One region of the Bacillus sp. NEB1478 genome, then DNA from elsewhere that is predicted to be linked to it. Evidence: a T-box and tRNA genes for the amino acid it is inferred to sense, from the RefSeq annotation. Region 1 holds a T-box; the other holds one or more tRNA genes.

Region 1 (16,382 bases):
CAAACAAAGAACTTCAAGGCGGAGGAAGTTTAATAGATTATGGCTGCCACTTGCTGGATTTGACGCTTTGGCTGTTAGGAAATCCAAAGGTGGTTGAAGTTTCCGGCCAAACGTATAACACAATAAGCCGTGAAGCTGAGCAAGTGAACCAATGGGGTTCATTTGATGCTGAAACGTTTGAAGTGGATGATCATGTTACTTCATATATCCGTTTAGGAAATGGCGCGACTGTTTTGTTTGAAACGTCGTGGGCAGCAAACATTCCTGCTGATGCCGAGCTGTTGAGCATCTCTGGCGACCGAGGCGGACTTAACGTATTTCCTTTCGCAGTGAATAAAGCGGAAAATGGCATGATGACAACGACAAAAGCGGATTGGATCTCAGGTGATGACAATCCGGGTATCCCACAAGCACTGAACTTTGTGGAAAGCTGTTTAGGGCAAGCTGAACCTTTAGTAAAAGCTGAAGAGGCGATGAATACTTCGCGTATTATCGAAGGCATTTACGCAAGCAGTTTGATGGGTAAAAGCATTCAGCTTCAGAATGAAAAAGGAGTGACAAAAGCATGAAATTAGGTGTATTTACAGTTCTTTTTTCGCAAAAAACATTTACAGAAATGCTTGATTACGTAAAAGAAGCTGGGGTTCAAGCGGTTGAGATCGGGACTGGAAACTATCCTGGAAACGCTCACTGCCCACTAGACGAATTACTGGAAAGCGAAGAAAAGCGAGCTTCTTACCTGCATGAAGTGGAAAAGCGCGGCCTGACGATTTCAGCGTTCAGCTGTCACGGAAACCCGATTTCTCCTGATGAGGCATTTGCTAAAGAATCACATGATACGTTTGTAAAAACTGTGGAGCTGGCAAGTCTGATGAAAATTCCTGTCGTAAACTGTTTCTCAGGTGTACCAGGTGATTCCGAGAGTGCGAAGTATCCGAACTGGCCAGTGTCACCTTGGCCGAACGAATACAGCGATGTACTGAAGTGGCAATGGGAAGAGAAACTGATCCCGTACTGGCGCAAATGGGGACAGTTTGCAAAAGATCATTGTGTGAAGATCGGCTTAGAACTGCACGGCGGTTTCTTAGTACACACACCGCATACTTTGCTAAAACTGCGTGAGGAAACGTGTGACGCAATCGGTGCTAACTTAGATCCTTCTCATCTTTGGTGGCAAGGCATCGATCCAGTAGCTGCTATAAAAATCCTTGGAAAAGCTGGAGCGATCCATCATTTCCATGCGAAGGACACATACTTGGATCAAGACAACATCAACATGTACGGTCTAACGGACATGCAGCCATACGGCGCTGTACAGAAACGTGCATGGAGCTTCCGTTCTGTTGGATGCGGCCACTCTGTTCAAGATTGGTCTGACATGATGAGTGCGCTGCGTACATACGGTTATGACTATGTGGTAAGCATCGAACATGAAGATCCTATCATGTCGATCGAAGAAGGGTTCACTCGAGCGGTGAAGAACCTTCAGTCTATTTTAATCGCCGAACAGCCTACAGAGATGTGGTGGGTCTAGTACAAAAGGAGGGGGTCTGACCCCCTAAAAATACAAATCACCAGATTTGTATTTGTGGGGTGCACACCCCTTTATTAAGAAAGCCTGCGATCCAGATTAAGTTGGATTGCAGGCTTTTTTTCATCAATGCACTGATTTTATTTAAATAAGGGACAGTTTTGAATCAAAACTGATCAACATTTCATAAATAAAGACCATTTATGTAATGAAGGGAAAATAAAATAGCAAGTTAAGGTCTGAAGATAGTGAACGGTGATCTCCAAATAAAATAATCTAACGAATTTCTGCAATAATCTCACGAGAAAGCTCTATAATTCAACGGATTTTTACAATAATTCAACGGAAAATGGCGATATATCCCCGAGATGACATCATCCGACAAAATTAGACATCTACTTGAGGACAACTTCAATGTATATATAGAAAATATATTCAAATCTATTATCAGATCTTCCTCACTCTCATCTGATCCCGTATCACAGGCCAATTCTGGGGGAATGGTATGCCGAGCACCCAGAAGCTTACTCCGCGCAACCCGTATTCTTTGGCAGTTTCATATTTTGCTTTCATACTTCTCGCGTCCTCAAACCAAACTTCGTGCACTTTACCTTGCGAGTCTGTGTATTTGAACCAAGGTGAGGCATCGCCTTCGTCAAACTCGATATTTACTTTCATTTGTGCGGCGAGATTGACAGCGGCTACAGGGCTCAGTGTTCTAGCGAATGTTCCTTGAACAAAAGGCAATGTCCAATCACGTCCATATGTCGGAACTCCCATCATTATTTTTTCACGAGGGATGACTGTTACTGTATAATCCAGTACTTTTCTTACTTCATCCAGTGGAGCAATCGCCATTGCACGTCCCCCTGCCCATCCCCATTCATATGTCATTACGACGACAAAATCAACAATTTCTCCATGTGCTTTGTAATCGTGTGCTTCATACAGTAAACCGGGCTGATCTTCTTTATATTTAGGAGCAACTGCGGTAGAGACGGAATAGCCCAAAGGTTTGAATTTTGCAACAGCGCGTTTTAAAAAGTTGTTGTAGTCTTCTTTATTCTCTGGATAAACGTACTCAAAATCAAAGTTTACGCCTCTAAAGCCTTTAGTCTGCATCGTGTTTAAAATGTTTGTTAACAGCGTTTCTTGTAAACTCTCACTATCGAGAACCGTTTTTATTAATTCTGAATTGAATGCTTCGTTCTCAATGTTAGCTACACCCATAATCGGCGCAACTCTATTTATTCTTGCGGCTGATATGACTCCTTCATCTTGTAGAGAAATAAGCTCACCAGTCTTTGTTATCGAATAACTGAAAGGCGTAATATACGTTAAGAAAGATCCAACATTTCTTACTTCCGCCTGATTTACAGCTCCAAAGTTTGTAATATACGCGTTCACTTCTTTTACCGGTCGATTGTAAGGAATTGAAAGTCTAGTTCCAAGATAGATCAAGTTTGGATTTGTGATTTTATTTTCTGTTTGAATAGCCTTTACCGTTTCTCCGTACCGATTCGCAATGGTATACAATGATTCACCTTGTTTTACAACATGTATGGGAATATCAATCACCTGGCCAACATAAATAACAGAGGCTAAGGGAATATTGTTCCAGCCAATTAAACTGGTAACAGTAGTGCCATAACGCGCTGCAATATTACTCAGTGTATCACCGGATTGTATGGTGTATATAGGAAAGTCGTTTGGAATAACAAGAGCCTGACCAACTACTAAAATATTTTGATTTTCAAGTCCGTTCGTTTTGACGATAGAATTGATACCTACCCCATACCGCTGTGAAATCTTCCAAAGTGAGTCACCGCCTTGAACGACATGAATGTACATACAAACGCCTCCTTTTCCCTGTAACTAATATATTAAAAAAAGCAGATTATATGAGAGTAGGAGGGGGACAGACCCGGGTCTGTCCCCACCTTGAAATTTTCAAAAATTAAATTGATTTTTCAGAAGCGAGAAGGTCGAGGAAGCAAAGTTCTGAGGATTGGAGCGTATATACGTGAGTACCGTAAGAACAAAGATGACGAAGAGATTCGAAGCTTATCAAAATCAATAATTGACAGATCATGCCAAACTCTATATAATTTTCAAAAACAACAATCGAAACATGGATGAGGATTAGTACGTTGTGTTTGTCTTTTCCAGAGAGGGAGCTAAATGCTGAAAAGTTCCTACTGACTGCCAATCGAACCTGCCTTTGAGTTCTGTATCTGATCAACGAGAAGATAACAGCGGTTCAAAACCGTTATCATGAAAGAGTGTAAAGCTTTGCTTTGAATTAGGGTGGTACCGCCAAATTTTGGTCCCTAATGATGAGCAGGGCTTTTTTATTTACACTTTAGGAGTGCATAGCTTGTTTCCACGGTGATTAGCATCGCAGTGACAAGTTAAGGTTTAAAGTATAAGTGCAGTTAAGGCTGACGGATAAGGATAGGCGTCAGCTAAGTTTTCTTTATCAAAAACTGTGAGGTGCTAGAAGATGACGAAGGAATTTGTAAAAGATGTAACAAGTATGGAAGATGATTTTGCCCAATGGTATACCGATGTTGTTACAAAGGCTGAGCTGATCGACTATTCGAGTGTACGCGGCTCCATGATTTTGCGGCCATACGGATACGCCATTTGGGAGAACATCCAGCAGCAGCTTGATCAAGCAATTAAAAAAACAGGGCATGAGAATGTTTATATGCCGCTTTTTATTCCAGAGAGTCTTCTCCAAAAAGAGAAGGATCACATCGAAGGATTTGCACCAGAAGTGGCATGGGTAACACATGGCGGAGAAGAAAAGCTAACTGAACGCCTCTGTGTTCGGCCAACCTCTGAAGTCCTTTTTGCTGAGCATTTTAAAAACATTATTCACTCCTATCGTGACCTGCCAAAGCTTTACAATCAGTGGTCAAACGTTGTGAGATGGGAAAAGACAACACGGCCATTCCTTCGAACTCTTGAGTTCCTTTGGCAAGAAGGTCATACGTGCCACGAAACGGATGAGGATGCACACGACGAAACGGTGCGTATGCTTAATGTATACGCAGAGCTTTGTGAAGAATATTTAGCGCTGCCAGTGATCAAAGGACAAAAAACGGAAAAAGAAAAATTTGCTGGAGCAAAGTATACGTACACGATCGAAAGTTTGATGCATGATGGAAAAGCATTGCAGTCAGGTACTTCTCACCATCTAGGGGATGGATTTGCAAAGGCATTTGGTATCGATTTTACAAACAGAGAAGGTAAGCTGCAGACCGTGCAGCAAACATCTTGGGGCTTTACGACGAGGATTATCGGTGCCATGATCATGGTTCATGGTGATAACAGAGGGCTTGTAGTACCGCCAAAAATTGCACCAACTCAATTGATGATCATACCAATTGCACAGCATAAAGAAGGCGTGCTCGATTATGCGTACAAACTAAAAGAACAACTCTCAGGAAGTATTCGTACCAAAATCGATGCAAGTGACAAAAAGCCAGGCTGGAAGTTTAATGAGTATGAAATGAAAGGAATACCTCTCCGATTGGAAGTGGGACCAAGAGATATCGAGCAAAAACAGGTTATCCTCGTTCGAAGAGACACCGGCGAAAAACAAACCTTGTCTGTGAGTGACTTAGAATCTCAAGTGCAAAAGCTGCTGACAGATATTCAGAAAAACCTATACGAAAAAGCGCTGAAACATAGAGAAGAAAAAACATCGATTGCAAAAACGTATGATGAATTTAAAGAAACACTTCAAGAAAATACAGGTTTTATTAAAGCCATGTGGTGCGGTGACCAAGTGTGTGAGGACTTTATAAAAGATGAAACAGGGGCAACTTCCAGATGTATGCCGTTTGTCCAACAAAAGCTGTCTGATCAATGCGTTTGCTGCGAGAAAGAGGCAAAGCACTTAGTCTATTGGGCAAAAGCTTACTAAAAGTAACAAAAGAACCCAAAAGTGAAAAAAAGGAGAGGGGGACAGACCCGGGTCTGTCCCCCTCTCCTTTCTCCTATTTTTCAAAGTACCTCTATGAAAATAATTTTTTACGTTTAAAATATATAAAGTAACAATGAAATTATTAAGGGAGAGTATTATTATGAAAAACACATGGAAAGCCTATCGCTCGCCTATCATCCTGCTCATTTCCATCGCAATCGGAAGTGTAATAGGCTCTGTCATGGGAGAGAAGGCTACTGTACTTAAACCGTTCGGGGACTTATTTTTAAATGTAATGTTCATGATCGTTGTACCCCTTGTTTTCTTCTCCATCTCGTCGAGTGTCGCTAATATGGCAGGCGCAAAGCGATTTGGCAAGATTATCAGTTCTATGATGAAGGTCTTTTTATTTACTGGAGTTGTGGCAGCTGTTGTCAGTATGGCAGCAATTAAATTTTTCCCGCCAGCTGACGGTGTAAAGATTGACCTTGTTAAGCCTGATGCTGCAAGTGAGAAAGTATCAATTGGAGAACAGCTCGTCAGCACAGTAACAGTTCCCGATTTTGTGGATCTGCTAAGCCGTGCTAACATGTTGGCACTCATTCTTTTCTCAGTATTGCTTGGACTCGCAACTTCGGCAGTAGGTGAAAAAGGAAAGCCGCTTGCTGGTTTTCTAACCGCTGGAAGTGCCGTCACTTTGCAGATGGTTAAATACGTTATGTATTATGCACCAATTGGACTTGGCGCTTATTTTGCAGCGCTAGTAGGTGAGTTTGGTCCAACTTTATTAGGTTCTTATTTTAGAGCAGTTATGTTTTATTATCCATTTTCGATCGTTTATTTCTTTGGATTCTTTACACTTTATGCGTGGATGGCACACGGGAAACTCGGAATCCGCACGTTTTGGAAAAACATGGTCTCACCATCTGTTACAAGTCTAGCAACGTGCAGTTCTGCGGCGAGCATTCCTGTAAACTTAGAAGCATCCAAAAAGATGGGGGTTCCCTATGATATTAGTGAAACGACCATTCCGCTTGGTGCAACTCTTCATAAGGATGGCTCCGTTATCGGCGGAGTATTGAAGATTACCTTCTTGTTTGGTATTTTTGGAATGGATTTTTCAGGTTTTAACACGTACCTTTTAGTAGGTGCGATTGCACTGCTCGTTGGTATGGTAATGGGTGCGATCCCTCAAGGAGGTCTAATTGCAGAGATGCTTATTCTCTCTTTATTTGGATTTCCTGTTGAAGCTCTTCCAATCATAGCAGCTATTTCTGCGATCATTGATCCTCCAGCAACACTGTTAAATGCTACTGGAGATAACGTAGCCAGCATGATGACAGCACGACTTGTCGAAGGAAAGAATTGGCTAACGAACAAAACGTCTTCCAAACAAGAGAAAATGGGAGCATAAAAAAATTACCTGAGGGTGCCCAGCGTCAGAAATACAGACGGTGGGTTTCTTCTTTTCACAAAAGAGCCAAGTTTTCTTCTCATCATGCATTCATTTTATTAAACGAGGGAAATGATAAGCAGCGAATACTAGAATTGAGGTGTTATTTTTATGAAAAAAGAAATTCAACTTGTCGTTGATGCAAAAGCTACACTTGGGGAGGGACCATGCTGGGATCGTGAAAATCAGCTGCTTTACTGGGTTGATATTCAGAATAAAAAAGTATGCATTCATAATCCGAACACGAATGACAACAAAGAAATCCAGCTTGATCAGCTAGTAGGAGCTGCAGTTCTTAGAAAATCGGGCGGTTTGATTCTTGCTATGGAAAAGGGTTTCTACTCTTTAAATCTGAAAACATATTCACTAGAACAAATTGTTGATCCTGAAGGTCATATGCTTGGTAATCGCTTTAATGATGGAAAGGTAGATCCTAAAGGCCGCTTTTGGGCAGGTACGATGAGTCTGAATGAAGAAAAGGAGAAAGGGTCTCTTTATTGTTTACATACTGATCTAACAGTTGAGAAAAAAGTCAGTCAGTTAACGATTTCTAACGGTATCGCTTGGTCACCCGATCATCGATATATGTATTTGATTGATACACCTACAAGAAAGGTAACAAGATATCAATACGATAACGAAACAGGAAATATTACGAATCCAGAAGATGTTATTGCTTTTCCGCAGGGAGTCGGCAACCCGGATGGCATGACGATTGATGAAGATGGAATGCTGTGGATTGCTCATTGGGGCGGTGCGAGAGTTTCCCGCTGGAATCCTGAAACAGGGGAACAAATAGACGAAATCTGTGTTCCAGCAAAAAATGTGACATCATGTACGTTTGGCGGTGAAAGTCTTGATGAGTTATACATTACAACTGCCAGAACAGGTACGAATGATGAAGAATTAGTCAAATACCCTCATGCAGGCGGCGTATTTAGAGTAAAAATGGAATGTATAGGCAGCTGTAATTATTATTTTGAAGGATAGTAAAAAGCCAGGACTCCAGTTCCTGGCTTTTTCTTATTAGAAAATTAAGTTTAGCGCGAAATAAATTAATCCAGCTAATGTAGCAGAGATCGGAAGTGTGATGAACCAAGTAATAATCATCGTTTTTGCCGTTCCCCATTTAACGCCTCTAAGTCTATGAGAAGAACCTACCCCTAATATGGAAGAGGTAATAACGTGTGTTGTACTTACTGGAATACCAAGAGCAGATGCTCCCAAGATAACAGATGCCCCAGTTAAATCAGCGGCTACTCCATTTACAGGACGGATTTTCATGATTTTACCGCCGACTGTTTTAATGATTTTCCATCCGCCAATTGAAGTTCCAAGTCCCATTGCAATCGCACATGAAATTTGAACCCAAGTCTGAATATCTGTGCTGTCTGTATAACCATTTGCAATTAGAGCCATTGTAATGATCCCCATAGCTTTTTGTGCGTCGTTCGTTCCGTGAGAATAAGCTTGGAACGCCGCCGTTACAATTTGTACTTTGCGGAATCCATTGTTAGTTTTTGATAAATTAGCATTTTTGAAAATTGATTTGATAATTAAATAGAAAACAAAACCAACGGCAAATGCTAAAACAGGCGAGATAAGCAAGCCTTCGATAATTTTAATGAAACCTGAGTAATGCAGCGAGTCAAATCCTGAAGCTGCAATCGCTGCACCTGCAATGGAACCAATGATCGCATGTGAAGAACTGCTTGGAATTCCGTAATACCATGTGATTAAGTTCCAAGCAATCGCTGCGATAAGTGCTGCTAGAATAACGACATCCCCATTATGAAGAGTGAAAGGGTCGACGATGTCTTTCGAAATAGTTTTCGCTACACCAGTAAATGTCATAGCCCCGACAAAGTTCATGACAGCAGCTAAAATAATAGCTCTCCTTGGTGTTAATGCCTTTGTTGAAACAGAAGTTGCAATGGCATTTGCTGTATCATGAAAACCGTTGATAAAGTCAAACGCGAGTGCAAATCCCACAATGAGTATAGTTATTAGTAAAACTGTATCCATACCGATCACCCGTTACGCGTTTTTCATGATGATAGATTCAAGTGTATTCGCAACGTTCTGGCAGCTGTCGGCAATGCCTTCAAGCACTTCGTACATTTCTTTATACTTGATAACTTTGATTGGATCAGTTTCGGTTGAAAATAATTGACGCTGTGCTTCACGATAAAGATCGTCACATCTTGATTCATAATCTTTCACTCTAATTGCGTGTTCACGCATAGCAACTAATTTTTTATCAGCAAGTAAATTAACAGAGATCAGGATCTCTTCAGCACATAATTTAATGTTCTCAACAAATTTCACCATGTATTCGTCTGGATTTGTGATCGCATAAATATCAAAAAGAGCAGAAGACTGTTCAATACCATCTAAAATGTCATCCATTGTCATCGCAAGCTGAAGAATATCTTCTCTTTCGATGGGAGTAATAAATACCTTGTTTAATTCTAAAATAATTGTATGAACGAAGGAATCCCCTTTAGATTCAAGTTCTTTTAAACGATCTGCAAATTCACGCAAATCACTTTCGTTCTTAATTTTAAAATCGTGGAAATATTCAGCAGACTCCTTTAAGTTGCTGGCAATATCCAGTAGCATGACAGAAAACTTGTCCTTTTTCTTGTTAAACATAGTACCCTCCAAAAGAAATGTCTTTAATCCTTTTTCTGTAACTTTATTGCTGGCAGTATTTTCTCTTTTTTTTACCACCCAACACATTATACAAAAAAATGTGAGCCATTGTCGAAAAAGATTGAATTGTAACGAATAATTTACAATTCGTTTACAAAGTTAATATATCTTTATCAGTTTACCCTCTATATAAAAGTTCAGACAAAAAAAGAGCTTTCGGTTGAAAGCCCTTGAATTCACACTAGTTTCTGCTTGGAGTCTTATTAGGTATTTCTCGCTAATACTGTTCAGCTTTAGTGTGGTCGTTTTTAAGAAAAGGAATTTACCTTTGTAATCGTTTAGACTGCTTCTTAAGGAAGTAGTTTTTCTCATTTTTTAGGGGTATAATGAAAAAATAATACATAACTCATAAGCACGTTTTATTAGATTGAACATAAACTAGTAGGGCTAGGAACCGAATATTGGAAAGTTTTCAGGCTGCTGTCATTGAGACGGCAGCATTTCTACTTTTATATGGGTATTGAGGATGATTGTTATTCTCAGGAAGCGATGAGGAGGGAATACGGATGGAGCTTTCTGCACGTGCACAGCTTATTCTTGCAACGACCTCAGGCGCATTAATACTTGTAGCCTGGCTAACGGAAACATATTCACAATCTCCTTACTATGTTCTTTTTTATATTCTTGCCTTTTTATTTGGCGGATACGCGAAAGCGGTTGAAGGCGTTCAGCAAACGTTAGAAGAGAAACGGTTAAATGTAGAACTGCTGATGATGATAGCCGCAATTGGTTCGGCTTCAATCGGTTACTGGGGAGAAGGTGCTGCACTCATTTTAATTTTTGCTTATTCTGGTGCACTTGAAATGTACACACTGCAAAAAAGCGATCGCGAAATTAAAGCGCTCATTTCCATGCAGCCTGAAGAAGCAATGCTTATTTCAGGAACTAAAGAAGTCAGGGTAAATGCCTCGACTTTAAAGCCAGGCGATACGATAAAAGTACGGCCAGGTGAAAGGATACCCGCAGACGGCATAGTACAGATGGGATCTTCATTTGTAAATGAATCAGCTCTAACTGGTGAGGCTGCAGCAAAAGAAATTAAACCAGAATCCAAAGTGCTTGCTGGGACGCTTAATCAATCAGGATTGTTAGAAATTATCGTGACGAAGTATATGAAAGATTCTGTTTTTCAAAGAATGATCGATCTTGTTCATAGAGCGCAAAACGAAGCTCCTCCTGTTCAGCGTAAGATAGAAGAATTTGAGGCGAAATATGTTCTTTTTGTACTAATGGCTGCAGCTTTAACCGTAATTGTTCCCGGTTCTGCTGGTTTTTGGAGTTATTCGGAATCTCTTTATCGTGCATGTGTTTTGCTTGTAGTCGCTTCTCCTTGTGCACTTGTTGCCTCTACAATGCCTGCTTTACTAGCTTCCCTTTCAAATGCAGCCAAACAAGGGATTTTATTTAAGAGCGGTATTTACTTAGAAAAAATAAAAAGTGTAAACGTTATGGCTTTTGATAAAACAGGAACATTGACTGAAGGAAATCCAACGGTGAAAACAACCGTATTCAATCACCCTTCACTAAAAGAAGAAGAAATCCGTCCGGTTATATATGCTATTGAAAAAAACAGCACACATCCATTGGCAAAGGCTATTTTAGCTATCCTGGAAGTAAATGCAGAAGAAAATAAAGTTGAGTTAACGGACTACGAGGATATTCCTGGTTTAGGCGTAAAAGCGATAGCGAATGGGATTAGATGGAGTGTAGGCAGCCGTGAGCTTGCAGGTATCACTGATAAAGAAGAGAGAAAGCTTTTTTCTAAGGTGTTTGCAGAAGGTGATGTGAATGCGCAAACTGTTGTGTATGTGACAGCGGATAAAGTTTTGGCAGGTTATTTTCTTATTGGAGATTCTGTTCGTGATGAAAGTGTTGAAGCCATTCAAGCTCTTCAGCAAAAACAAATTTTAACTTTAATGCTGACTGGTGATTCGAAACGCGGAGCAGAGGAGATCGGCAAATTAGCAAAGGTGGATGAGGTCGGCTATTCTTGTATGCCAGAGGATAAGGTCAATACACTGAAAAAATGGAAAGATAAACAAGCGATAGTTGCCATGATAGGAGACGGAGTTAATGATGCTCCAGCTCTAGCTGTTGCAGATATAGGTGTAGCAATGGGAATGGGCAGTGATGCTGCAATTGAAACAGCGAATGTAGTGCTAGTTAAAAATGATTTAAGTAAACTGCTCTATGCTATGAACTTATCTGAACGTCTTTCGAAGATTGTCAGGCAAAATATCATTTTTTCCGTTTCAGTCATTTGCCTCTTGCTTGGAGCGAATTTCTTTCAAGTGCTAACACTGCCATTTGGTGTAGTCGGACACGAGGGAAGCACGATATTAGTCATATTAAACGGACTTCGATTATTAAGATAATAAGAAAAAAAGAGACGACTCAAATAGATAAATGAACCTATTTGAGCCGTTTTTTGTTATTCGAAGCTATCAATATTATTTAATTCCACGGTAATGTCCATTATATCCACGTTAATTTCGATAATTCCACGGAAACGACCATTATATCCACACTAATTTCAATAATTCGACGTAACTCACAATTATTCGATTTTTCGACAAAAAGAATGACCCAATCGATTAATGGATCTTCTTTTGGGTCATCCTCTTTTTATTTATTGATTATTTGTTTAGATCACTTTGTTTTTTTGCGTACGCTGTTTCATCAGTTCCTGTTTTAGTTACGGTAACTGATGATGTGGGAGCTGCTGATAGACCGTTAGAGGAAGTTGATGTTGATTGCGTAGAATAGTTATCTTTTTTCGCTTCTTCCTTTGCCTCATTTACAGCATCTTTCGTGTCCTTCTTCATTTCACTTGCTTTATTCTTAGCTTCTTGCAGTTTCTGGCGAGCAGAAACAGATAGATTGGTTGATTTTTCTTTCATAGAATCAACACCATCTTTAGCATCCATTTTTCCGAGTTTTGCTTTTAACATTGTCTCATCTTTCATTTGCATTGTACGTTCTTTTAGCTTAATCGATGAATCGCGCAAGTCTTCACGCAGTTCGTTTCCTTTCTTCGGAGCTAATAGCAAAGCCGCAGCGGCACCGGCTAGTCCTCCAAGAACGAGTCCCGTAGCAAATCCAGATCCTTTATTCTCCGCTGCTTCTTGTGTTTGATAATCTGAGTGAGTAAAAACAGGTTCGGCTGTCGCAGTAGTTGTTGTTTCGTTATGCATAATATCTATTCCTCCTTTTTTACTTGTATAGAAAACGTACCCGCATCTGTTAAAAGATAAACACTTAACATAAACGACGGGAGCGACAATATAAGCAGAAAGAGGTATAGAGCAGAGACAAATAGAAAAAGCCGGGGGTGTTTACCCGGCTCGCTTCATCTATCTGTTATTAGCTTTTGAGTTCAGGAAGCATACGAATTTCTTCACTCATATCAGATTTACAAATGGGACATTGCGGTTCTTTTTGCAAAGAATAATCAGCGCGCATCCAGCATGTGCAGCCATCACCTGTGCAAGCCCATACCTTTGTTTCTACGTCTGGAATCGGCTCTGAAGGTTGTTTTGAAAAAAAAGCCATAGTTATCCCCCTTTTTCTTTACTACTTATAGTATACTCCCAAATGACGGAAATTATGTATCAATTAGATTACATATTTAGCAAAGTGGAATATTTTTGTGAGATTTCTTCAGACCATTGCATATGTAATTGCCTGATTTCCTGCGGGGAATGTACAATGATGTCTCCTTTTAAAATCCACAAATACTCAGCGAACTTTTTTATATGCATGTATAAAATTTGTCCATTTAGATGCGCTGCACCATTTTCATCAATCGTTAACATTGTTTTCAAATAAGGATGCGACTTACAGTAAGATATTCCTTCGGGTTCAATATCAGCATCCAGATGCAAAAAAGACCGAGGGACGATTTCGGCTGCCCAATTATGGATCGTAATCTCTGAAAAATCTTTCACTTCCATTGGTTCAAAGTTGATTACAGCATTCAAGACGTCATTTAAACAAAAAATATGAAAATCTGAAAGGGAATAGGAATAGGCTGGACAGTACCAATCCCCATTTTCACTATAAATTCCTATAGGCTGTATGTTGCTGTATAGTTTAGTACCTTCTTCTTGATGGTGAATCGTCACTATTTTTTGTTTAATGGCTGCTTCAAGCATTACTGGTGCAAAATTGCTGTGCTTTGGAAGAGGCTTCTGAACGAATAATCGCTTTTGTACATCATTCCAGCTGTCCTTTGCATCATCTGGGAGATAATGAAGAAGCTTATTAGCAACTGAACGGCTCTGAATTTGAAAAGGAAAGCTTTCTTCTTCAAATGTTTGCAAACTAAACAAGATAGCAGATGCCTCCATCTCCGTGAAACCGATCGGTGGTAGAATACGGTCATTTACCATACGATATCCACCATGAGGTCCAAACTCAGAAATAATAGGCAGTCCCATCTCCATCAAACTTAATAGATCACGCTGTATAGTCCGGGTAGAAACTTGAAATTCCTCCGCTAATTCTTTTAAAGTAAAATGTTTTTTTGAATTTATGGAAAGCAACAATCTTTCCAATCTTTTGATTCTCGACATATATGACTCCCATAATTAGAGATATTGTAAACCTTTAGCACTATTCTGTTTATTTAATATCGTACATTATGGGAGAAATGTTAGTGTTTCATGAAATTTGTTTGAATAAAGTGCTATTACTTTTCCATTGATTTTACATAAAATGAATGAAAACATACTCTCTTTATAAAAATGAACATATAGTCTGCTTCTGATCCTTCGTTTCAAAGGATACGGCAGTCTTTTTCTAGCCAAAGTACCGCAGTTTTCCTATGAACAAGAATAAAAAAAACACGCCGCATTTTCAGAGACGTGTTAAACCATCTATATAAATTAGTAGGAATAAGCTGCGATTAGTTATTAGGATAGGTTTAATAATATTAGTTTTTTACAATGGAAGAAAGTTGTTCGATACAGCTGACCATTTCAGTCAATTGTTTTTCTGTAAGTTGAGAAACGTATTTGAGAAGTACTCCGTTTCTTTTCTCTTGAATGCGTTCAAAATTATCAAAACCACTTTGGTTAAGATGAACATAAACGATTCTGCGATCTAGTTCAGAACGATAACGGTCAACGTAACCTCTTTTTACAAGACGATCGATGATTACAGTAGTAGCACTTGCACGTACTTTCATGGCATCAGCGATTTCAGAGACTGTCCATTTGTCACGCGTGGAAAGTGTTTTCAATATTTGAAACTGTGTAGAGGTAATCTCTTCATCTTCCCAAATTTCAGGCTTGATTACGTCCATAATTTCTAAGAACGCTTTTTCTATTCGCTCAACTTCTACTAAAATATTCGTTTTTTCCACTAACACTTTCACAGTAATGCCTCCTTAGCTTACAGTACACCACTTAAAAATCGAATACCATTCGATTATACTACGATTACTTTATTATTAGTATAAATTATCTAGTACCCAATGTGTATACATGTGAGAGTATTTAAGTTATTTAAATATAAAATTTTGTAGTATTGTAAATATTTTTTATTGGCAAAAGAGGATTTTGTTTCCTAAATAGCCAATAGAAGAGAGAGAAAAAGGGGGAAATTGAATGACACGTATCGCTTGGGTTACAGACAGCACGAGTTGTATTACGCCAGAAGAAGCGAAACAACTTGGTGTACATGTTATTCCTGTATCCATTTTAATGAATGAAACCATTTATAAAGACGGAGTGGACATTACTCCGGATGAGTTTTATAACAAGCTGGATGACTGTGATGAATTGCCAAAGACAAGTCAGCCTACACCTGGTGAATTTTCCGATTTCTATGAAGTGTTAAAGCATAATTATGACTGTGCGATAGCAATTCATGTTTCTGAAAAATTCAGTGGAACGATAAACGGTTCGAGACTTGGATCTGAAGCCGCCGATTTTCCTGTTCATATTGTAGATTCTAAAATTGTTTCAGAATCCATGAGGCAGCTTTTATTAAAAGGAAAAAAACTCGAAGATGAAGGGCTTGGACCAGAAGAAATAGCAGAATCTTTGCGTGAAACGGCAAATCGGGTAAATGGGTTCGTATGTATTGGAAGCTTAGAGCAGCTAAGGCGAGGCGGTAGATTGTCCGGCGCAAGCTTTTTAGTTGGGAATTTGCTGCAGATTAAACCGATTTTGACGTTTGATAATGGCTCCCTCGTTCCTTTTGAAAAAGTGAGAACGCTGAAAAAAGCAGAAGCACGGGTATTAGGGCTATTTGAGGAAGCGGCAAACCGCTCTCCTGTAGAAGGTGTTAGTGTTGTTTACAGCGGATCTTCAGAAAAAGCAGAAACGTGGGCTGCTTATTTGCGAGAAAAGTATCCGGATATAACGATAAACTTAGGGAAACTGAGTCCAGCTATCGGCGTACACGTAGGCGCAGGCACGCTGGGCATACTATGGTACAAGGGGTCTGACCCCATACAAATACAAAATCCCTGATTTTGTATTTGTGGTATGGACACCATTTTATTCTGCAATATAAAGACGATGACCTAAAAGACGATTTTTTAATCTTTTGGGTCTTTTTTTGTCGGAAATCGGTTAATTTAGAGTTGCGTGGAATTATCTAAATTAACGTGGGAATATTGGGGATTACTGTGGAAATAAGTAAAAATGATGGCTCAACTAAAAACATCAATTTAATAAGATATGTGGACAACCGATTTTTGTTATAGGTTAATGGTTATTAATATAAAAATCCTTTAGTAA
Region 2 (16,382 bases), 1.1 Mb from region 1:
GTGTTCTGTAATTTAACACCAATGACAAGGTGATTGGAGTGTAAGGTGCGAGACTCCAGCGGGATTAGCGGGACAGGTGAGACCATTCAATGTCGCATAGCGACGAGTGGGCTCACCGCACGCCCCGCGGAAAGCGAGCATCCTGAAACGGAGATCAACTGCACTCAAAAACAACATCTGGTCGTCATTTTATAGAAATGCATTTATTCGTTATAATAGATGTAATTGATTGAAAAGGAGTGTTCTTATTGGGACAACCTGTGAATGAACAAGCATTACTTGTCATCGAAAAGGAATTGAACATTAAAGGGAAACAAATTAATCAAGTGATCGGCTTATTGGAAGAGGGGAATACGGTTCCTTTTATCGCGCGTTACCGTAAAGAATTAACAGGTGGTCTTGATGAAGTTCAGATCAAAGATATTATGGATCGCTGGACATACCTTCAAAATCTTGCTTCCCGAAAAGAAGAAGTAATCCGTCTCATAGACGATCAAGGGAAACTTACAGATGAACTAGCAGCATCCATTAACAACGCTCAAAAACTTCAAGAAATAGAAGATTTGTATCGTCCATACAAACAAAAGCGGCGTACAAAAGCGACAGTTGCAAAAGAAAAAGGATTAGAGCCATTAGCTTTGTGGTTATTAGAACAACGAAATGAAAATCCTTTGGACGCTGCGAGATCATACATAAATGAGGATAAAGAGGTATTGTCTGCTGAAGATGCCATTCAAGGTGCGAAAGATATTATTGCTGAAATGTTATCTGACGATGCAGATATGCGAAAATGGATTCGCGAAGACACATTCTCGAAAGGCGAGATAAAAACAGAAGGTAAAAATACAGAGGCCGACGAGAAGAAAGTATTTGAAATGTACTATGAATACCAAGAACCAATCCGAAAAATCGTTCCTCACAGAGTTTTAGCGGCAAACCGCGGTGAGAAAGAAGATATTTTAAAGGTTGGAATCAGTACTCCATCTGAACTAATCATCTCGAAAATGGATCGTAAAACGGTAAAAAGATCTGATTCTCCGGCTGTCCCTTATATTCGTGAAGCCATTGAAGATGCTTATAAACGATTAATAGCGCCGTCTATCGAAAGAGAGATTCGCGCAGCGTTAACAGAACAAGCGGAAGAACGCGCAATACACATATTTTCTGAAAATGTAAGAAGTCTTTTGCTTCAGGCACCTCTAAAAGGTAAAGTGGTTTTAGGTGTCGACCCTGCTTACCGAACAGGCTGTAAGTTAGGGGTTGTAGATGAAACGGGAAAGGTTCTTCACATTCAAACCATCTATCCTACACCGCCGCGTTCAGAAGTGGAGAAATCTGCAGCAGTCGTAAAACAGCTGATTGATAAATATGATATTGAAATTGCTGCGATCGGAAATGGTACAGCATCACGCGAAACAGAACAATTTATTGCAGAAACGCTAAAAGATCTGCCGAAATCTGTTGCGTATGTCATTGTAAATGAAGCGGGAGCAAGTGTATATTCAGCATCGACTGTAGCTCGCGAAGAGTTCCCGGATCTGCAAGTAGAGGAAAGAAGTGCAGTTTCTATCGCCCGCAGACTTCAGGATCCTTTAGCAGAACTCGTGAAAATCGATCCAAAATCAATTGGTGTTGGACAATATCAGCACGATGTTTCTCAAAAGCGTTTGGGTGAAGAAATCTCATTTGTTGTTGAAACAGCGGTTAACCAAGTCGGTGTAAATGTAAATACAGCATCATCCTCACTGCTTCAATATGTTTCGGGATTATCTAAAACAGTAGCTCAAAACATTATCGTAAAAAGAAATGAAGTCGGTAAATTCCAGAACCGAAAAGAACTGAAGAAGATTCCACGCCTAGGTGCGAAAACTTATGAACAATGTATCGGATTTTTGCGCGTTATGGAAGGCGATCAGCCATTGGATCAAACAGGCATCCATCCGGAAAGCTATACAGGAACGATTTCTTTATTGAAAGAATTAGGTTTTACAACAAAAGATATCGGGACAGAAGCACTTGCTGAGATATTAAAGACGATTTCACTTGAAGAAACTTCTGCTAAACTGGATATAGGCGTGCCAACATTAAAAGACATCATCGATGGACTAACAAAACCTGGCCGTGACCCTCGTGATAATTTTTCAGGACCTGTTCTAAAAACAGATGTACTTAAAATGGAAGATCTATCAGCAGGGATGGAACTGCAAGGGACTGTTCGAAATGTGGTAGACTTTGGGGCCTTTGTAGATATTGGAGTCAAACAGGATGGGCTTGTCCATATTTCAAAATTGACAAACCGTTTTGTAAAAAATCCAATGGATGTTGTAAGTGTCGGTCAAGTTGTAACCGTTTGGGTAGACTCGGTCGATGTAGCCAAACAAAGAATTGCATTAACAATGATAGCTCCTAAAAAGGGATAAAAAAGCATACATGAAAAAAAGCGCTTCTCCAGCAGATTATTCTTCACTGGAGGAGTGCTTTCGATTATAAAAGAACCAGCACTGATTTAATAAACGGATTTGGTAGCGATCTTTCTGGTAATATGCGCGGCGGAGCTGTCTTTTGAACCATGTAGGCATTAAATGACCTCCTTGAACTTCCCAACCGTTATATGTGTATTAGTCTATGTTGGGGTGCTTGTTAGTGTGAACCTTGAAAAAGTAAGGAGTATAAATATGACTGATCTAGAACTGCAGAAATTAACGGAAAGCCTCTCAGCGGAATACTTCAATAAACCGTTCCGGCATGAGGCAACTTTTAATAAAAGACTGCGCACAACAGGCGGTCGTTACCTTTTAAAATCCCATAATATCGAATTAAATCCGCACCTTTATGCAGAGTTTGGGATGGAAGAATTGATCGGCGTTATAAAGCATGAACTTTGCCATTACCATCTTCATATTGAAAAAAGAGGTTATAAGCATGCTGACGCTGATTTTAAAGTGTTGTTAAAAAAAGTCGGGGGATCACGTTTCTGCCAATCGGTTCCAGGAAAGAGGAGGACGGAGAGTTATAAATATCACTATATATGCAAAGACTGTATGCAGTCCTATAAAAGAAAGCGGCTAATTGATACAAAAAGATATGTATGCGGGAAGTGCCGTGGAAAATTGAAACAGGTTTCTTCAAAATAGGGTGTTGACTTCAAAGATAGGTATGTGGTAATTTAATAAAGTCGCTGTAAGACATGACACATACATAACCTTTTACAGAAGGTGTTTACAGCACAGTACAACTTAGAAAAAACCTTCTAAATGAGGTTGACATTTAAACCTAAAACAATTATGATATTAATTGTCCTTAAAAGACATTCCACAGTAGCTCAGTGGTAGAGCTATCGGCTGTTAACCGATCGGTCGTAGGTTCGAGTCCTACCTGTGGAGCCATACAGAGAAGTACCCAAGTGGCTCAAGGGGCGCCCCTGCTAAGGGTGTAGATCGCTAACGCGGTGCGAGGGTTCGAATCCCTTCTTCTCTGCCATGTGGCCCGTTGGTCAAGCGGTTAAGACACCGCCCTTTCACGGCGGTAACACGGGTTCGAATCCCGTACGGGTCACCATTAAGAATTTAATAACCTTTATATAAAGTGGACTCGTGGTGTAGTGGTTAACATGCCTGCCTGTCACGCAGGAGATCGCCGGTTCGACCCCGGTCGGGTCCGCCACTTTTATGAAATAGGCATTGGGCTATAGCCAAGCGGTAAGGCAACGGACTTTGACTCCGTCATGCGATGGTTCGAATCCATCTAGCCCAGCCATTTTTTTCTTTTCAAGATGATTGTTTAACCGAAAGTTTTTAGTGAGAGCCATTAGCTCAGTTGGTAGAGCATCTGACTTTTAATCAGAGGGTCGAAGGTTCGAATCCTTCATGGCTCACCATATTTTTAACGCGGGTGTGGCGGAATTGGCAGACGCGCTAGACTTAGGATCTAGTGTCTTTGACGTGGGGGTTCGAGTCCCTTCACCCGCACCATACTTTTTTAACTTATAAGTTGCAGTGCTCATGCGCTGGCATCTAGCCGCGCGGTCGTGGCGGAATGGCAGACGCGCTAGCTTGAGGGGCTAGTGGGGGAAACCCCGTGGAGGTTCGAGTCCTCTCGACCGCACCAACTTATCACAACAACATATAATGCAATTAATAATAGGCGCCCTTAGCTCAGCTGGATAGAGTGTTTGACTACGAATCAAAAGGTCGGGAGTTCGAATCTCTCAGGGCGCGCCATATTACGGGAAGTGGCTCAGCTTGGTAGAGCACCTGGTTTGGGACCAGGGGGTCGCAGGTTCAAATCCTGTCTTCCCGACCATTCTTTATGCGGGTGTAGTTTAATGGTAAAACAAGAGCCTTCCAAGCTCTGGTCGTGAGTTCGATTCTCATCACCCGCTCCATTTTTTAACGGGCCTATAGCTCAGCTGGTTAGAGCGCACGCCTGATAAGCGTGAGGTCGATGGTTCGAGTCCATTTAGGCCCACCATAATCTTATAAAAAAAGATTTTTAAAAAACGCTTGACTTTATAACTTCGATTCGGTAAGATGATAAAGCTGTCTCGAGAAAAGACAAGCAAAACAAGTTCTTTGAAAACTGAACAAAAGAAATAGGTAAGGAATTAAATTAATTCCGTCAGTTTTAAAAACGAGCAAGACAAACACTTTTATGGAGAGTTTGATCCTGGCTCAGGATGAACGCTGGCGGCGTGCCTAATACATGCAAGTCGAGCGAATGAAGAGGAGCTTGCTCCTCTGATTTAGCGGCGGACGGGTGAGTAACACGTGGGTAATCTGCCTGTAAGACGGGGATAACTCCGGGAAACCGGGGCTAATACCGGATAATAAGAAGAAACGCATGTTTCTTTTTTGAAAGTCGGTTTCGGCTGACACTTACAGATGAGCCCGCGGCGCATTAGCTAGTTGGTGAGGTAACGGCTCACCAAGGCGACGATGCGTAGCCGACCTGAGAGGGTGATCGGCCACACTGGGACTGAGACACGGCCCAGACTCCTACGGGAGGCAGCAGTAGGGAATCTTCGGCAATGGGCGAAAGCCTGACCGAGCAACGCCGCGTGAGCGATGAAGGCCTTCGGGTCGTAAAGCTCTGTTGTTAGAGAAGAACAAGTACGAGAGTAACTGCTCGTACCTTGACGGTACCTAACCAGAAAGCCACGGCTAACTACGTGCCAGCAGCCGCGGTAATACGTAGGTGGCAAGCGTTATCCGGAATTATTGGGCGTAAAGCGCGCGCAGGCGGTCTCTTAAGTCTGATGTGAAAGCCCACGGCTCAACCGTGGAGGGTCATTGGAAACTGGGAGACTTGAGTGCAGGAGAGAAAAGTGGAATTCCACGTGTAGCGGTGAAATGCGTAGAGATGTGGAGGAACACCAGTGGCGAAGGCGGCTTTTTGGCCTGTAACTGACGCTGAGGCGCGAAAGCGTGGGGAGCAAACAGGATTAGATACCCTGGTAGTCCACGCCGTAAACGATGAGTGCTAGGTGTTGGGGGGTTCCACCCTCAGTGCTGAAGTTAACACATTAAGCACTCCGCCTGGGGAGTACGACCGCAAGGTTGAAACTCAAAGGAATTGACGGGGGCCCGCACAAGCAGTGGAGCATGTGGTTTAATTCGAAGCAACGCGAAGAACCTTACCAGGTCTTGACATCCTCTGACCACTCTAGAGATAGAGCTTTCCCCTTCGGGGGACAGAGTGACAGGTGGTGCATGGTTGTCGTCAGCTCGTGTCGTGAGATGTTGGGTTAAGTCCCGCAACGAGCGCAACCCTTGACCTTAGTTGCCAGCATTCAGTTGGGCACTCTAAGGTGACTGCCGGTGACAAACCGGAGGAAGGTGGGGATGACGTCAAATCATCATGCCCCTTATGACCTGGGCTACACACGTGCTACAATGGGTGGTACAAAGGGTTGCGAAGCCGCGAGGCCAAGCCAATCCCAAAAAGCCACTCTCAGTTCGGATTGTAGGCTGCAACTCGCCTACATGAAGCCGGAATTGCTAGTAATCGCGGATCAGCATGCCGCGGTGAATACGTTCCCGGGCCTTGTACACACCGCCCGTCACACCACGAGAGTTTGTAACACCCGAAGTCGGTGGGGTAACCCTTTTGGGAGCCAGCCGCCGAAGGTGGGACAGATGATTGGGGTGAAGTCGTAACAAGGTAGCCGTATCGGAAGGTGCGGCTGGATCACCTCCTTTCTATGGAGATTATGAGACAGCTAGTCTGTTTCGTAAGTACGCCTATTCTTCTTTTGTTCAGTTTTGAGAGAACTCAAAACTCTCAACTAAATAACATTTTTTCGTTCTTAAAGATCGGAAAGGTTATTTTAACTATGTTCTTTGAAAACTAGATATCGACATCCAAACAATATGCAAGGCAGATATATATTATTTATCTGCGCCAAGCAATAACTTTTTAAGTTAAGTTACGAGAAACGAAGAAATTCGAAGTTGATCGTAAGTTATAAGGTTAAGCTAGAAAGGGCGCACGGTGGATGCCTTGGCACTAGGAGCCGAAGAAGGACGGGACGAACACCGATATGCCTCGGGGAGCTGTAAGTAAGCATTGATCCGGGGATTTCCGAATGGGGGAACCCACCATCCGTAATGGGGTGGTATCCATATCTGAATACATAGGGTATGAGAAGGCAGACCCGGGGAACTGAAACATCTAAGTACCCGGAGGAAGAGAAAGCAAATGCGATTTCCTGAGTAGCGGCGAGCGAAACGGAATCAGCCCAAACCAGAGGGCTTGCCCTCTGGGGTTGTAGGACACTCTATACGGAGTTACAAAGGAACGAGGTAGGTGAAGTGGTCTGGAAAGGCCAGCCGAAGAAGGTAACAGCCCTGTAGCTGAAACTTCGTTCCCTCCAGAGTGGATCCTGAGTACGGCGGGACACGTGAAACCCCGTCGGAATCCGGGAGGACCATCTCCCAAGGCTAAATACTCCCTAGTGACCGATAGTGAACCAGTACCGTGAGGGAAAGGTGAAAAGCACCCCGGAAGGGGAGTGAAATAGATCCTGAAACCGTGTGCCTACAAGTAGTCGGAGCCCATTAACGGGTGACGGCGTGCCTTTTGTAGAATGAACCGGCGAGTTACGATCCCGTGCAAGGTTAAGTTGAATAGACGGAGCCGCAGCGAAAGCGAGTCTGAATAGGGCGACATAGTACGTGGTCGTAGACCCGAAACCGTGTGATCTACCCATGTCCAGGGTGAAGTTCAGGTAACACTGAATGGAGGCCCGAACCCACGCACGTTGAAAAGTGCGGGGATGAGGTGTGGGTAGGGGTGAAATGCCAATCGAACACGGAGATAGCTGGTTCTCCCCGAAATAGCTTTAGGGCTAGCCTCGCGGCAAGATTCCTGGAGGTAGAGCACTGATTGGACTAGGGGCCCCCACAGGGTTACCGAATTCAGTCAAACTCCGAATGCCAGAGAATTATCCGCGGGAGTCAGACTGCGAGTGATAAGATCCGTAGTCAAAAGGGAAACAGCCCAGACCATCAGCTAAGGTCCCAAAGTATACGTTAAGTGGCAAAGGATGTGGAGTTGCCCAGACAACCAGGATGTTGGCTTAGAAGCAGCCACCATTTAAAGAGTGCGTAATAGCTCACTGGTCGAGTGACTCTGCGCCGAAAATGTAACGGGGCTAAACGTATCACCGAAGCTATGGCTTGTACCGTATGGTACAGGGGTAGGGGAGCGTTCGAAGTGCAGCGAAGTCAGACCGGAAGGACTGGTGGAGCGCTTTGAAGTGAGAATGCCGGTATGAGTAGCGAAAGACAAGTGAGAATCTTGTCCATCGAAAGCCTAAGGTTTCCTGAGGAAGGCTCGTCCGCTCAGGGTTAGTCGGGGCCTAAGCCGAGGCTGAAAAGCGTAGGCGATGGATAACAGGTTGATATTCCTGTACCACTTCCTTTCCGTTTGAACGATGGGGGGACGCAGTAAGGTAGGGTGAGCGCACTGATGGAATAGTGCGTCTAAGCAGTTAGGCTGTTGGATAGGCAAATCCGTCCAACGTGAAGGCTGAGCTGTGATGGCGAGGGAAATTTAGTACCGAAGTCCCTGATCCTACACTGCCAAGAAAAGCCTCTAGTGAGGAAAGATGTGCCCGTACCGCAAACCGACACAGGTAGGCGAGGAGAGAATCCTAAGATGATCGGGAGAACTCTCGTTAAGGAACTCGGCAAAATGACCCCGTAACTTCGGGAGAAGGGGTGCTCTGATAGGGTTTATCGCCCGAGAGAGCCGCAGTGAATAGATCCAAGCGACTGTTTAGCAAAAACACAGGTCTCTGCGAAACCGCAAGGTGAAGTATAGGGGCTGACACCTGCCCGGTGCTGGAAGGTTAAGAGGAGGGGTTATCCTTTTAGGAGAAGCTCTGAATTGAAGCCCCAGTAAACGGCGGCCGTAACTATAACGGTCCTAAGGTAGCGAAATTCCTTGTCGGGTAAGTTCCGACCCGCACGAAAGGTGTAACGACTTGGATACTGTCTCAACGAGAGACCCGGTGAAATTATAGTACCTGTGAAGATGCAGGTTACCCGCGACAGGACGGAAAGACCCCATGGAGCTTTACTGCAACTTGATATTGGATTTTGGTACAGCTTGTACAGGATAGGTAGGAGCCTGAGAAGCCGGAGCGCCAGCTTCGGTGGAGGCGTCGGTGGGATACTACCCTGGCTGTATTGAAATTCTAACCTAGAACCGTGATCCGGTTCAGAGACAGTGTCAGGTGGGCAGTTTGACTGGGGCGGTCGCCTCCTAAACAGTAACGGAGGCGCCCAAAGGTTCCCTCAGAATGGTTGGAAATCATTCGCAGAGTGTAAAGGCACAAGGGAGCTTGACTGCGAGACCTACAAGTCGAGCAGGGACGAAAGTCGGGCTTAGTGATCCGGTGGTTCCGCATGGAAGGGCCATCGCTCAACGGATAAAAGCTACCCTGGGGATAACAGGCTTATCTCCCCCAAGAGTCCACATCGACGGGGAGGTTTGGCACCTCGATGTCGGCTCATCGCATCCTGGGGCTGAAGTAGGTCCCAAGGGTTGGGCTGTTCGCCCATTAAAGCGGTACGCGAGCTGGGTTCAGAACGTCGTGAGACAGTTCGGTCCCTATCCGTCGCGGGCGCAGGAAATTTGAGAGGAGCTGTCCTTAGTACGAGAGGACCGGGATGGACACACCGCTGGTGTACCAGTTGTTCCGCCAGGGGCATAGCTGGGTAGCTACGTGTGGACGGGATAAGTGCTGAAAGCATCTAAGCATGAAGCCCCCCTCAAGATGAGATTTCCCATCACGTCAAGTGAGTAAGACCCCTTAGAGATGATGAGGTTGATAGGTCTGGTGTGGAAGCGTGGCGACACGTGGAGCTGACAGATACTAATCGGTCGAGGGCTTATCCTTAAAAAAGCATAACGTTTGGAAACGTCGTATCTAGTTTTGAGAGAACATACTCTCAACTTAATAAAAGTAGTTTTTTCAGAAGCGAGAAGGTCGAGGAAGTGAAGTTTTGAAGGAACGGAGCGTATTACACATACGTGAGTACCGGAAGAACGAAACTGACGAAGAGATTCGACGCTTATCAAAAAACTTAGGTTCAGTGATGATGGCGAAGAGGCCACACCCGTTCCCATACCGAACACGGAAGTTAAGCTCTTCAGCGCCGATGGTAGTTGGGGGTCTCCCCCTGTTAGAGTAGGACGTCGCTGAGCAAATGAGGAAGATGGATGAAAATCCATCTTCTTTTGTTTTGAAAAGCCTCGGATCGAATTCGCAGATGTCGATTCGTGACTATTGCAAGAAAAACTGTAGGATTCGAGCCAAAAAGTGTGGGATGGCATTCAAAAAGGGTGAGATTGTCAGAGCTAATTGTGGGATTATTGAGCCAAAAAGCGAACAAAAAGGAAGAAGATGGATGAAGATCCATCTTCTTTTTATTATCTATAAGTGAGATTTCGGTCAAAAAAGCTAAAAAACGTTAAAAATAAGATTAAAAATGAAGAAGATGGACCCTTCCATCTTCCAACCTTATAATAACACCTCTTCACAAACCCCTAAAAGCGCCCGCCACTCCATAATTCCACGGTAATCGCCAATAATTCCACGGTCAAAGGCTACATATCCACGAAAAAACCCATTATATCCACGTTAATTTTGATTTAACCACGAACCGACATGATTCAACAAAATTCACATCAAACTCGCATCAAATTCACTCACCCATTCTCTGCCATAGTCATTGCAGGTGAAACCCAGGAAAATCACTTTATACCAACGTTAAATTCCATAATTCCACGTTAGGTGCCTTTTTATCGAATTTTCGACAGTATTCCATCGCACTCCTAAAGTTGTGAGCAAACTTCAAAACATATCAATAAGACTTCGTACGTTTTTATGCTACACTAGGTATTAAAAATAATGGGGAGGTCATTTTAATGAAAGATGTTCATTTCGATACTTCAACAGTACATGCAGCTGGTCATTCCGGGGTTAAGTCTGTAAGCAAAATAAAACCGATCTACCAGACTTCTGCTTTTTCTTTTTCGAGCTTAGATGATTTAGAGGATTATTTTCGCGGTAAGAACGACTATCTATACACAAGGATGAATAACCCGAACCAAGATGATTTTGCTAGAGGGGTTGCACAGTTAGAACAGGCACCTGCTGGAGTTGTTACATCTTCGGGAATTTCGGCGATCATGGTCGGTATTTTAGCTGTAGTACAAGCCGGTGACCATATTGTGGCTTGTGAGGATCTGTATGGCGGTACGTACACACTTCTTTCAGAGGAATTAAAGACCTTTGGAATAGAATCTACATTTGTATCCTTTGAAGACATGAATGAAGTTGAAAACCAGATCCGATCAAATACAAAACTAATTTATTCAGAATCTGTGACGAATCCTCTTTTACGTGTGGAGGATCTCGAGGGAATTGCTGCATTAGCAAAGAAACATGGAATTACATCTATGATCGATAATACATTTGCTACACCTTTTGTTTTACAACCGTATACGCAAGGAATAGATATTGTCGTGCACAGCGCTACGAAATATCTTAACGGACATGGCGATGTTACCGCTGGAGCAGTAGTTGGCAGTGAAGAATTAATTGCTAAAGCTAAAACAAAAATGGGTCATCTCGGCTGCAATTTAGGACCGTTCGATGCGTGGTTAGCTTCAAGAGGATTAAAAACGCTGAGTTTGCGAATGGAGCGTCATGTTTCCAATGCACAAGCATTAGCTGATCAGCTTCAAGATACGAAGGGCATCAAGAAGGTTTATTATCCGGAGCATGTGAGTGAAAAAGGAAACGGTGCTATCGTTACGATTGAATTAGACGATAATAGCGATGTCCATACATTTTTCAAATCCCTGGATTGGGTGAAAATTGTTCCGACTCTTGCTGGAGTTGAAACTACAGTATCTTATCCACTTGGTACTTCACATCGGTCATTGCCAGAGGATGTTTGTGAAAAATTGGGTATAAACAAAAACGTTATCCGGATTTCTGTCGGAATCGAAGACAAGAATGACATTTGCAAAGTCTTTAAAGATGCTGCTGAAAAAGCTCTTGCCTCTAATTAGAATTTGTAACAAAAACGAATTGTTACAAATTGTCGAACTATGTTAAAATAGGCTATTGAAAGCGCTTCATCAATTACAACAAGGGAGGCAGAGAAATGAAGCCGAAAGAGGAATTACACCGCGGGCTTGAGGAAAGACACATTACATTGATGTCTCTCGGGGCTGCAATTGGAGTAGGCCTATTTTTAGGTTCAGCATCTGCAATTGAGATGGCAGGGCCAGCAATTTTGTTTGCGTATGCTCTAGGTGGAGCAGTAATGTTTATGATTATGAGAGCATTAGGAGAGATGGCAATTGAACAGCCGGTTGCCGGTTCTTTTAGTAGATATGCCAGAAATTACATCGGGCCGTTGTCTGGTTATTTAACTGGATGGAATTATTGGTTCTTATGGATCGTTACATGTATGGCAGAAATCACTGCTGTCGGTATTTATATGAAGGTGTGGTACCCAGATGTTCCAACATGGATCTGGGCATTAGCGGCGCTTGTCATTATGGCAGGAGTCAACTTAATCGCTATTAAGGCTTATGGAGAGTTTGAATTTTGGTTCGCATTAATAAAAATTATTGCAATTGTTCTTATGATTATTACTGGTTTAGGAATGATTATTTTTGGATTTGGTAACGGCGGAGTAGCCACTGGAATCCATAACCTTTGGTCGAATGGCGGATTTGCGCCACATGGAATCAAAGGAATTCTAATGTCGATGCAAATGGTCATGTTCGCCTTTTTAGGTATAGAACTGATCGGAGTAACAGCGGGGGAAGTAAAGAACCCAGAAAAAACGATAGCAAAAGCAGTAAACACTGTGTTTTGGCGTATTTTATTGTTTTATGTAGGAGCATTATTTGTAATCATGTCTATTTATCCTTGGGACCAAATCGGAACACAAGGAAGCCCTTTTGTACTAACGTTTGAAAAACTGGGCGTTGGACAAGCTGCTGGAATTATTAACTTTGTTGTATTAACTGCCGCATTATCCAGCTGTAACAGCGGTATTTTCAGTACAGGACGTATGTTATTTAACCTTGCGGAGCAAAAGCAAGCACCGACGAAATTTGGTAAAATCGGAAAAACGGGAGTACCTTCTGTAGCGATTTTAGTATCTGCTGCAGCACTTTTAGTAGGTGTAGTTCTAAACTACTTAGTACCGGAAAAAGTTTTCGTTTGGGTTACAAGTATCTCTACATTCGGAGCGATTTGGACATGGGGCGTTATTCTTGTGTCTCAAATGAAATTCCGTAACAGTTTAAGTACAGAGGAAAAGAAAGCATTGAAATTTAAAATGCCATTTTTCCCTTATGGATCTTATATTGCACTTGCTATTCTTATCTTTGTTGTCGGGATCATGGCATACTTCCCAGACACAAGAATCGCGTTAATTGTAGGGCCATTATGGCTAGCATTATTAACAGCGATCTATTACGCTAAAGGCTTCCACAAGAGACCTGAAAACTCTAAGAAAGCTGCATAATTTTAAGGCGCTGGAAAAAAATAATTTTTTCAGTGCCTTATTTTTATTTAACACTTGCATCATAATAATAAACGTGATATATTAATAAATGTCCGAAAGAAACAAACGCAAAACAGGACAAAAGAAATACTTTTATAACGTCGCAGGGTGGAGCAAGGAGCGTTACTTCACATTAAACGACGACTTGTCTCGACGGATAAACTTCTGAGATTTACTTGCAGAGGAAGAGACGACAAACACGGACACATTGTCCATATACTTTTATAACGTCGCGGGGTGGAGCAGTCTGGTAGCTCGTCGGGCTCATAACCCGAAGGTCGCAGGTTCAAATCCTGTCCCCGCAACCAATTTAAATTTCATGAACAACGTCGATTAACCTTCTCGACCATGAAATATCTGTGGTGCTGTAAAGTGCAACCAATTTAAATTTAATGAACTACATCAATTACATAATTGCTGGACCCGTGGTGTAGTGGTTAACATGCCTGCCTGTCACGCAGGAGATCGCCGGTTCGACCCCGGTCGGGTCCGCCACTTTTAAAAACGAAACAAGGTTTCGTGTTTTTTTATGTCTAAAAGTAAGTTAAACTTAAATATATTACTGAAACCTTAGGAGTCCGACATGATCCTAAGGCTTTTTTGTACGATCAGGCATAAGTTATCCTCATGGTGTTCATACATGAAGATATACGTTAAAGTGGATAGTATAAAATACAACTAATATGAAACGGATAAATTCAAATGCTGATTTTGTGAGGTGAATCCAGTGCTTCGTGATGAATTCGAATGGATAAAAAGCATAACACCAGCTCATTCTCATCAAAAAGAACTGCTGATGGGGATAGGAGATGACGCTGCTCTTTGGTCTGTCGATGAAAATATGGATCAAGTCGTTTGCGTTGATACGATGGTGGAAGGTGTTCATTTTACAAGGGACACGATGTCTCCGGGACAAGTTGGTCATAAAGCACTTGCAGTCAATTTAAGTGATATTGCAGCAATGGGAGCTATTCCTCAGTTTTATTTAGTATCGATTGCTATTTCTCAGGATTGGACAGAAGAAGAGCTTCTTGCCATATACGAAGGCATGGGTCAACTTGCGAACACATTTAAAACAGACCTGATCGGCGGAGATACCGTTTCTACAAATGGTCCTATAGTATTAACTGTCACTGTTATTGGAAAAGTAGAAACAGGCAAACAGTTATATCGAAAAAACGCAAAGCCTGATGATGTTGTCTTTTTAACGGGTGCAACAGGCGATTCATCAGCAGGGTTACAGCTGTTGCTTGATAAAACACGTCAACATACATTTAATATAGAAGAGGCTACCTTAACTTTGCAGCATCAAATGCCGCAGCCTCATATTAAACAGGGAAGATTACTTGCGAAAAGCGGTTTTCGAATTGCTTTAAATGATGTGAGTGATGGGATTGCCAGCGAATTAAATGAGATTGCTGAAGCAAGCAATGTTACGATACATATTGAGGAAGAAACACTTCCTGTAAGTTCCGTGTTAAAACGTTACTCAAAGGATGAGAGGCTAAATCATCAATTATTTGGCGGGGAAGATTTTGTGTTAGTCGGAACGATGGCAAATCAAGATTTTATCCAGATCTCATCAGAGTTTGCTGAGCACTCTCTGCCTATATATAAAATAGGAAAAGTAATGAAAGCTGGTAAAGCAGCAGTCTATTTGAATCGCGATCAGCAAAATGAATTACTTGCGAAAAAAGGATTTAATCATTTTAGGGAAAGGTAAGGGGAAGGCATGAGTGTTTATACGATAAAAACTGATTCAGCAGAGAATACAATGGCTTTTGCCGAGAAGCTTGGTAACGCACTTCATAAAGGTGATGTTCTTACCTTAGCGGGAGATTTAGGCGCAGGGAAGACCACTTTTACGAAAGGGCTGGCAAAAGGATTAGGGATAACCCGAACCGTTAATTCCCCTACTTTTACAATAATTAAGGAATATTCCGGCCGTCTGCCGCTTTATCATATGGATGTTTACAGATTAGAAGACTCTGATGAGGATTTAGGCTTTGAGGAGTATTTTTCAGGTGATGGGGTAAGTGTTGTAGAATGGGCCAAGTTTATAGAAGAGTATTTGCCTGATGAGAGACTTGAGATTGTGGTGTCACATAAAGGTGATCAGCAGCGTGAAATTCAGTTAAAACCCATTGGAAAAAGATATACAGAACTGATTAAGGAGATTATGTGATGAAAGTACTGGCAATAGATACATCCAATCTTGTTATGGGGATTGCCGTATTAGATAACGGAAAAGTGCTTGGAGAATACATTACGAATTTAAAAAAGAATCATTCGATCCGTGTTATGCCAGCTATCGAGCAGCTTATGGAAGAAACGGGAGTAAAACCAGCAGAACTTGATCGTATTGTTGTCGCAAAAGGTCCTGGGTCCTATACAGGTGTCCGTATTGGTGTGACGATTGCCAAAACACTTGCCTGGACGCTGAAAAAAGAGCTAATAGGTGTTTCAAGCCTTGAAGTGCTAGCACAGAACGGAAAGTATTTCGACGGTTACACAGTTCCATTATTTGATGCGAGACGAACGCAAGTATTTACAGGACTTTATGGAAACAGTGACAATGGACAGCTTCAAATGGTTATGGAAGATTGCATCATTCTTTTGCAAGATTGGCTGGAAGAGCTGCAGAAGCTTGAGAAGAAGATTCTTTTTATAGGAAACGACCTTACGCTTCATCAAGAAACAATCGTAGAAGTTCTCGGCAGCCAGGCTGTATTGGGACAAGTCTCTGACCATAACCCTAGACCGGGCGAGTTAGGTCGCATCGGGATGGAGAAAGAACCTGAAGATATTCATGCGTTCACACCAAGCTACCTTCAACTGGCTGAAGCAGAAGTAAACTGGCTGAAGTCGCAAGGGAAGTAGGTGCGTATAGTGGGAGAGGCATATACTTTCAGACTGGCAAAAGTAACGGATATTGAGGACATCGTTGGAATCGAGCAGTCTTCTTTTACTGTTCCATGGTCAAAAGAAGCATTTTACAGAGAAATTGAAGAGAATCAGTTTGCTTATTATCTGGTCATTGAAGATCACTTCCAGCCGATCGGCTATTGCGGGATCTGGCTTGTGATGGATGAAGCACATGTGACGAATATCGCTATCCTACCTTCTTATCGAGGGAGAAAACTAGGGGAGCAGCTAATGAAAGAAGCGATAAAGCTTGCAAAAAGTCACGGTGCACAAACAATGACCCTGGAAGCTAGAGTAAGTAATCATGTTGCTCAAAATTTATATAAAAAGCTAGGATTTGAAGCTGGCGGCATCAGA

What was found. The T-box of region 1 lies ahead of proS (proline--tRNA ligase). A T-box ahead of a tRNA ligase gene usually reads a tRNA of that ligase, here a tRNA-Pro.
Region 2: it has a tRNA-Pro gene. The T-box ahead of proS (proline--tRNA ligase) is inferred to sense a tRNA for this amino acid. The anticodon was not compared.

What each region holds. Positions count from the first base shown of each region.
Region 1 is NZ_CP134049.1:2,555,715-2,572,096, reverse strand. It holds gene RGB74_RS12700 (Gfo/Idh/MocA family protein) at 1-569, shown strand, start outside; gene RGB74_RS12695 (sugar phosphate isomerase/epimerase family protein) at 566-1,534, shown strand; gene RGB74_RS12690 (LysM peptidoglycan-binding domain-containing protein) at 1,979-3,382, opposite strand; T-box leader at 3,655-3,866, shown strand; gene proS (proline--tRNA ligase) at 4,035-5,465, shown strand; gene RGB74_RS12680 (dicarboxylate/amino acid:cation symporter) at 5,626-6,879, shown strand; gene RGB74_RS12675 (SMP-30/gluconolactonase/LRE family protein) at 7,030-7,908, shown strand; gene RGB74_RS12670 (inorganic phosphate transporter) at 7,945-8,943, opposite strand; gene RGB74_RS12665 (DUF47 domain-containing protein) at 8,956-9,573, opposite strand; gene RGB74_RS12660 (heavy metal translocating P-type ATPase) at 10,140-12,008, shown strand; gene RGB74_RS12655 (YtxH domain-containing protein) at 12,270-12,827, opposite strand; gene RGB74_RS12650 (cold-shock protein) at 12,997-13,185, opposite strand; gene RGB74_RS12645 (helix-turn-helix transcriptional regulator) at 13,254-14,207, opposite strand; gene RGB74_RS12640 (MarR family transcriptional regulator) at 14,567-15,010, opposite strand; gene RGB74_RS12635 (DegV family protein) at 15,243-16,112, shown strand.
Region 2 is NZ_CP134049.1:3,683,109-3,699,490, reverse strand. It holds gene RGB74_RS18750 (Tex family protein) at 249-2,420, shown strand; gene cmpA (cortex morphogenetic protein CmpA) at 2,457-2,579, opposite strand; gene RGB74_RS18740 (SprT family protein) at 2,676-3,134, shown strand; tRNA gene RGB74_RS18735 (tRNA-Asn) at 3,312-3,386, shown strand; tRNA gene RGB74_RS18730 (tRNA-Ser) at 3,390-3,480, shown strand; tRNA gene RGB74_RS18725 (tRNA-Glu) at 3,484-3,558, shown strand; tRNA gene RGB74_RS18720 (tRNA-Asp) at 3,588-3,663, shown strand; tRNA gene RGB74_RS18715 (tRNA-Gln) at 3,682-3,756, shown strand; tRNA gene RGB74_RS18710 (tRNA-Lys) at 3,802-3,877, shown strand; tRNA gene RGB74_RS18705 (tRNA-Leu) at 3,888-3,971, shown strand; tRNA gene RGB74_RS18700 (tRNA-Leu) at 4,022-4,107, shown strand; tRNA gene RGB74_RS18695 (tRNA-Arg) at 4,144-4,220, shown strand; tRNA gene RGB74_RS18690 (tRNA-Pro) at 4,226-4,302, shown strand; tRNA gene RGB74_RS18685 (tRNA-Gly) at 4,311-4,384, shown strand; tRNA gene RGB74_RS18680 (tRNA-Ile) at 4,394-4,470, shown strand; rRNA gene RGB74_RS18675 (16S ribosomal RNA) at 4,648-6,197, shown strand; rRNA gene RGB74_RS18670 (23S ribosomal RNA) at 6,467-9,403, shown strand; rRNA gene rrf (5S ribosomal RNA) at 9,596-9,711, shown strand; gene RGB74_RS18660 (trans-sulfuration enzyme family protein) at 10,435-11,586, shown strand; gene RGB74_RS18655 (amino acid permease) at 11,682-13,061, shown strand; tRNA gene RGB74_RS18650 (tRNA-Met) at 13,332-13,408, shown strand; tRNA gene RGB74_RS18645 (tRNA-Asp) at 13,520-13,595, shown strand; gene thiL (thiamine-phosphate kinase) at 13,828-14,823, shown strand; partial or broken gene tsaE (tRNA (adenosine(37)-N6)-threonylcarbamoyltransferase complex ATPase subunit type 1 TsaE) at 14,833-15,343, shown strand; gene tsaB (tRNA (adenosine(37)-N6)-threonylcarbamoyltransferase complex dimerization subunit type 1 TsaB) at 15,285-15,980, shown strand; gene rimI (ribosomal protein S18-alanine N-acetyltransferase) at 15,990-16,382, shown strand, end outside.